Regions from separate parts of the Paenibacillus sp. E194 genome, predicted to be linked through region 2. Evidence: riboswitches for the same ligand, from Rfam matches in the RefSeq annotation. Region 2 holds a riboswitch; the other holds the start of a gene.
What was found. Region 2 has a riboswitch for glycine ahead of AZ66_RS23810 (alanine/glycine:cation symporter family protein). Riboswitches for the same ligand answer to the same signal wherever they lie in the genome.

Region 1: it holds a riboswitch for glycine, as region 2 does, so the genes downstream of both, gcvT (glycine cleavage system aminomethyltransferase GcvT) here and AZ66_RS23810 (alanine/glycine:cation symporter family protein) in region 2, are expected to answer to the same signal.

Annotation. Positions count from the first base shown of each region.
Region 1 covers NZ_JMDX01000106.1:464-3,886, reverse strand. Annotated here, with positions in the region: gene gcvPA (aminomethyl-transferring glycine dehydrogenase subunit GcvPA) at 1-960, opposite strand, end outside; gene gcvT (glycine cleavage system aminomethyltransferase GcvT) at 957-2,084, opposite strand; glycine riboswitch at 2,186-2,309, opposite strand; glycine riboswitch at 2,313-2,407, opposite strand; glycine riboswitch at 2,571-2,679, shown strand; gene gcvH (glycine cleavage system protein GcvH) at 2,872-3,264, shown strand.
Region 2 covers NZ_JMDX01000242.1:4,716-8,138, forward strand. Annotated here, with positions in the region: gene AZ66_RS23805 (sigma-70 family RNA polymerase sigma factor) at 1-421, opposite strand, end outside; gene AZ66_RS23810 (alanine/glycine:cation symporter family protein) at 582-1,922, opposite strand; glycine riboswitch at 2,068-2,172, opposite strand; partial or broken gene AZ66_RS23815 (pyridoxal phosphate-dependent decarboxylase family protein) at 2,368-3,423, opposite strand, start outside.

The sequences.
Region 1 (3,423 bases), on a different contig from region 2:
ACGAATATGCTGTTCTCTCGCTTGGAGTGTAAGAACAAATCCACGCTTGCCATCCAAGTCCTTGGTCAAGCCAACAATTCTGCCAGGGATACGGCGCATATAGGGTTCTGCAACGGCAAAGAAACCGCATGTAGGACCGCCGTAAGATGCTGCAATGCCAAGCGGCTGAGCATCTCCAACACATACATCGACACCTAGTTTTCCAGGACTCTCCAACATAGCAAGACTCAGTGGATTCGTACTCATGATGAGCAGGCCTTTATTTGCATGTGCAATGGGTTCAATGGCGCGCACATCTTCAATGCATCCGAAGAAGTTCGGGGACTGAATCAGTACGGCAGCAGTCTCGTCCGTGACAGCACGCTCCAGCTGAGCAAGGTCAGTCACGCCGTCTTGATATCCAATCTCGACCACTTCAACATTAAGTCCTCGAGCCATTGTGCGAACAATCTGTCTCGCTTCAGGATGGACAGTGCTTGAGATGACAAGCTGCTTGCGCTTCGTTGCACCAACCGCCAGTGCTCCAGCTTCTGCAAGTGCAGTAGCGCCATCATACATGCTGGCATTGGCAACAGGCATACCAGTCAGCTCACATATATAGGATTGAAATTCGAAGATTGCTTGCAATTCACCCTGACTGATTTCAGGCTGATAGGGTGTATAGGCGGTATAGAACTCTGATCTAGAGACTAGATGTTGAATGACTACAGGGATATGATGATCGTATATGCCAGCACCAAGGAAGCTGGTATGGCTCTCACTGTTAGCATTGCGGGAGGCCAATTCCTTCATATGCCTCATCATGGCTGCTTCATCTAATGGTTCAGACATTGGCAGTACTCCATTGTAACGAATGGAGGCTGGGATATCGCGGAATAGCTCGTCAATGGAAGAGATGCCGATCTGCTGCAGCATGTCAGCCTGATCTTGTTCCGTCACTGGAATGTAACGATGCTTCATGATGGGTTCGCTCCTTTGGCAGGGGTCGGGATTCGTTTATAAAATGGAGTCGAGACAACGCGGGCTTTCAACTGCTTGCCGCGAATTTCGACAAGAATTTCTGTATCCAATTCTGAGAATGCGGATTCAATCAAGGCCAGCCCTAGATTGCGCTTTAATGTCGGCGACTGTGTTCCTGTTGTAACTTCTCCGATCACGCGCCCATCTGCAAGCACCGGATAATGGGAGCGAGGAATGCCTTTGTCAATCATCTCGATGCCTACCAGCTTTCGTGCCGGACCATCGGTCTTCTGCTTCGTTAATGCTACACGGCCGATGAAGTCGCCCTTATCTAGCTTGACGAATCGTGCTAGTCCTGCCTCAAGCGGCGAGATATTGGCAGTAATTTCTTGTCCATAGAGGGGCAGACGTGCCTCGAAGCGCAAGGTGTCTCTAGCACCAAGCCCTGCTGGGAGCAAGCCGAACGGTTCGCCTGCACGAATCAGCTCATTCCATACGTGCGCTGCATCCTCTGCGGACAAGTAGAGTTCGAAGCCATCTTCACCGGTATAGCCTGAGCGAGACAGCAGTGTTGATACGCCGCAGACTTGTGCATCCGATAGGAAATGGAATGGTGCGAGCGAATCAATAGGTGCCTCAGTTACCGCAGCAAGAATAGCTTGGGCATTCGGCCCTTGAAGGGCAAGCAATGCTGTGCGATTCGAAACATTGGTCAAGGTAACGCCATGAATCAGATGCTTCTGCAGCCATGCATAGTCTTTATCAATGTTGGAGGCATTAACGACGAGCATGTAACGGTCGCTCTTCATCTGATAAATGAGAATATCATCGACAACTCCTCCGTCAGGGTAGCACAGCAGCGTATATTGTGCTTTGCCATCCTCGAGCCGCGATACATCATTCGTTGTCATCTGTTGAAGAAACGTCAGGGAGGCAGGGCCGCTTACGATAAATTCACCCATGTGGGAGACATCGAATAGACCTGCATGTGTACGAACTGCTTCATGCTCTCGTTGAATGCCGATAAATTGAACGGGGAGCTCCCAGCCGCCGAAGTCAATGCAGCGTGCACCCGGATAAGCAGAGTATTGATCAAATATTGGCGTTCTCTTCAATTGACTCATGAATTCACCTCGATACGCGTATTTGGACTAATTATCGGTATACGTACATAAAAAGGACAGCCGAAAGAAAAGTGGATGCATCGCATCCTCTCATTCTCTCGCTCTGTCCTTTGTACCTGAGAGTGTCGCCGATTGTCGCAAACAAATTGTTTGTTTCCGTGTCTACCATCGACTTTCCCCTTGGGTGACTGTATTCGTTTTCATGAATAGCAGTGCTCTCCAGAGGTGCGTCCGGTAAAAGTCCTTTTGCCTGAGAGATTCACCCATTCAGGCTTACTCCTTCGGCGCCGCTATGTCTCAGCAGTCTCTCCCTTTACCATCATTCGCCATTTTCAGCTGTCATCTCTACATTAGTTGAGCTTTCCACACTTTGTCAATTGATATTTTCTTCACAACTGATTTCATAGCTTGTCATATTGACAATCATGCATATCTTGCAATAATCTAATGGTGTTATAATTACCCAGTTTAATCGTAATTCGCGAACGAGGAAGGTCGGGAGAGTTTGACAATTGCGATTGTCAACACCGAAGGAGCAAGTTGCCAGCCGCCGATTGGCAATGAATCTCTCAGGTTCCATAACCGCCATTCTGACGCAGCTCTGGAGAGTGCATTTCTATGCCGCCAAAGGGGTAAGTTCAACCGCAGTTGTGGCTGTGGAGGAACGGGAACTCTCAGGTACCGAGGACAGAGAACAAGGCGACAAGGCCGCTTCCTGTCCATTTTTACGATCTCGATTGGATAGACGGCCTGATGAATGACATTATGAATGAAATGGGGCGTTGACATGAGTGAAGTGAAGAATGGATTGCTGTATAGTGAAGAGCATGAATGGGTAGTTGCCATAGAAGGCAATACGGTACGGGTTGGCATTACAGATCATGCACAATCCCAGCTGGGAGACATCGTATTCATCGAATTTCCGCCAGTAGGTACCAGCTTGTCCGCAGGGGACAGCATGGGATCAATTGAATCGGTGAAGACCGTATCTGAGTTGTACTGTCCGGTATCCGGAACAATTACGAAGGTCAATGATGGATTGGAAGCGTCGCCAGAGCTTGTGAACAGCAGCCCCTACGAAGATGGATGGATTGCAGAAGTTGAAGTAGAAGGCAGCGTTGAGGAAGCTGTGAAGCACTTGCTGAAAGCAGAGCAGTACACGAAGCTGATAGATGAATAGGTGAAGGAACAATAGGTTGAGAATCTAAGAACCTGCTGTACCGGTATCATGCTGGTGCAGCAGGTTTTTCATTTGTTATCTGACAAATTTCGATAGGATTCACCGCCGAAAAGGAGTACAATATAAGCATCGACAACTAGATGTTGCAATGCTAAATAA
Region 2 (3,423 bases):
TCTGATGCATAGGCAAATCCTGAAAATAAAACAAAATAACAATATTGCGAGATACTTCCTCAAGCCGATAGATCGCCTGACGCAAATCAAGATGATCACTGTATTCAGCCGTGGCAACACCAACTTCTGGGAGTTCAGCCAGCATGATGATGCGAGCCTGCTTCCGCAATATCATATTGCATTCATTGATCAATATCCGAAAGAGCCAAGTCTTAAAATAGGCATGATGATTTAGATTGGTCAGTGCGCGGTAAGCCTTGAGCACAGCCTCCTGCATCGCATCTGCACAATCCTCATCCCTTCTGACGATCGACCTGGCCATGTTGAACATTTGGGCTTCATGCTGCTTGATGAGTCGAATAAACGCCTCTTTATTACCTTCCTTAGCCAATCTCACATCTGTCTCTATATCGCTATGCAAGCCGTTTCTACTCCCTTCTTTACCCCATACACGCGAATCTAACTGCCAATTAGATGCACAAGATAGGCAAAAGGTTTCATTAAACGCAAAAAAACTGCCAAATGTTCACTTTCGTGCATTGGCAGTTTACTCAAGAACAGGAATTGCTTCCTGCTTCTATTTATTTTCCAGATTCCCTATGTTTCCAATATAGACGCGTCTCAGACACGACGACTCCAGACAAACCGAGCAGTGCGACTAGGTTCGGCAGCGCCATTAATCCATTTACAATATCAGCAAGCTTCCATATCATATCCAGCTTGATAAATGCCCCAAAGCCAATGATCGCAATGAACACAAGGCGGTACGGCAGAATCGATTTGACACCGAACAAATAAACCATGCACCGTTCGCCGTAATAGTTCCAGCCAAGAATCGTCGTGAATGCAAATAAAATCAAGCAAAACATAAGAATGAGGGAACCGTATGGCAGCGCAGCATCAAATGCTGCCTGTGTCATGGCCGCTCCTTCCATTGGGCCATTCCATACTCCCGTTACAATCAATGTTAATCCTGTAAGCGAGCAGACGATGATCGTATCGATGAATGTTCCAGTCATTGATATGAGTCCTTGCTCAGCCGGCCATTTCACCTTCGCAGCCGCGGCCGCAATCGGTGCGCTTCCGAGACCTGATTCATTGGAGAATACACCTCTTGCAATCCCGTTGCGGATCGCCATCATAACCGTTGCTCCCAAGAAGCCGCCTCCTGCTGCTGTTGCATTGAACGCGCCATGGAAAATCAACGACAGTGCGTGCGGTATCTGATCCGCAAATGCAATAAGCACCACAAAGCTTGCGATAAAATAGATAATAGCCATGACAGGGACGATTGTCGTCGTCACATGTGAAATACTCTGAATCCCGCCAATTGTAACAAGTGCGGTCACGATAGTGACGATTGCCGCAGTGACTACTGCAGGCACTCCAAGGCTTGCTTCTGTAGAAGTGACGATTGCATTAATTTGCGGAAATGTACCTATTCCAAGTAAGGCAACCAACACCCCGCTAATCGCGAAGAATACAGCAAGCGGCTTGAATTTCATGCCAAGCCCCTTCTCAATATAATACATTGGGCCGCCTAGCACTTGTCCATTGTCATCAATGTTGCGATACTTGACAGCAAGCAAGCCCTCCGCATACTTGGTAGCCATTCCGAAGAATGCAGCAACCCACATCCAGAATAACGCACCGGGTCCACCCACCTTAATTGCAGTAGCAACCCCCACGATATTACCGGTTCCAATTGTCGCCGCCAGCGCAGTAGCCAATGCCCCGAAGCTGGATACATCTCCTTCTCCTTCGTTCTTCGACTTGAATATTAACTTCAAGGCGAGCGGCAGGCGGAACAACTGTAGTCCACCCAAGCGGATCGTTAATAAAATTCCCGTTCCTACTAATAAGATAAGAAGCGGTGCTCCCCATACCATGCTGTTCAATTTGTCTAACCATTGTTCCATCATTGCCAAATCAGTTCCCCTCTTTGTGAAAATAAAAAGAGTCAAATCGAATGATTTGACTCTGGGGACATGTGTGCAGAATAAATAACCTGACGTAAGTGACATACCTAAATAAGATCATCATACCGATAACTTACGATTTCTACGCTTCTGCATCCCTGTCCTTTTACCTGAGAGTTTTAACGAATCCACGAATCAAATTCGTCTTGCCCCTTCGGTGCCCCAATCATGGAGTCTCTCCAGAGTCCTGTCCATTTACGGTCCTGCTTATACGTATTCGAGCTCAAGGTTCGATATGCCTAAGCGCCTGAGAGCTTACCCCTTCGGCTAGACGATTCGTCTATCTCCCGCAAACTTCATCCAGTTATAAAGTTGTAGGTAACATTATAGTAGACACACTATCATTCTGCAATGATCCACGGCATTGTAATTTATCCCATACCATTTATCACACATGTGCTCGTTGACTGTAATATAGGGATCTGGCCTCATTTAATAAATGAATGAGTTCTTTCATATTCTGTTCGCTCGTATCGTAATTGGTAAAGCACGCCCGCAGCGTTGGTACACCATGAATGATAAATACGGATAGCCACACTTTCCCTGTGCTTAATAAGTGTTGATTCACAATTAGAGCGAAATGCTGATCGTTTCGTTCCCATGCTTCTTGATCAAGAAAGCAAATGACTGGCAGCACGGTATCATTGGCAACTGTCCAGCCAGATCGCATTAATTCTTCTCTGAATCGCTTGCCCATTTCAATTTGATGTCGCAAGACAGCCCGATATCCTTCCCAACCCGCTGTAGCCAAGGATAAATACAGCTTCAATCCTATAAATCTCCGTGACCATTGAATGGAATGCGTATATGGATCAATCGTGGGCAACTCCTCACCCTCCTTCGGCATATAATCTGCCGTTATACGGAAGGTTTCATTCAATATACGTGAATGCCGTGTGAAGTACATGCCCGCCCCCATCGGAACGGACAGCCACTTATGAGCATCAAACGCAATTGAATCTGCTAGCTGGATACCATCCACATGGTAGGACAGCTCGGAATCCAACACGATTGCACCGCCATAAGCAGCATCCACATGAAGCCACATCTGTTCATGCTCCGCTATTGCTGCGATGTCCATTAACGGATCAATTGCACCGGCTCCCGTCGTTCCCACTGTAGCAATAATAAGGAATGGGGCAAAACCCTGCGCGCGGTCTATACGTATTTGTTCTGATAGCGCATCTATATCCATTTGCAAGGAATCGTTCGTACGAATGGAGCGAATTGAATTCGTTCCAAGCCCGCAGGATCGAGCCGCCTTCACCAATGAATGATGACTTTCTTCAGAAGCATACAAAATGGGTGGCTTCTCCAAAGCTGCTAATCCGTCTGTTGCATACTTTGAAAAATGATAAGATAGTGCCGTTAAGACTGCTGTCAAATTAGCTTCCGCTCCCCCAGTCGTGAAAGTTCCATCAGCAACATCACGCGGGTAACCAAA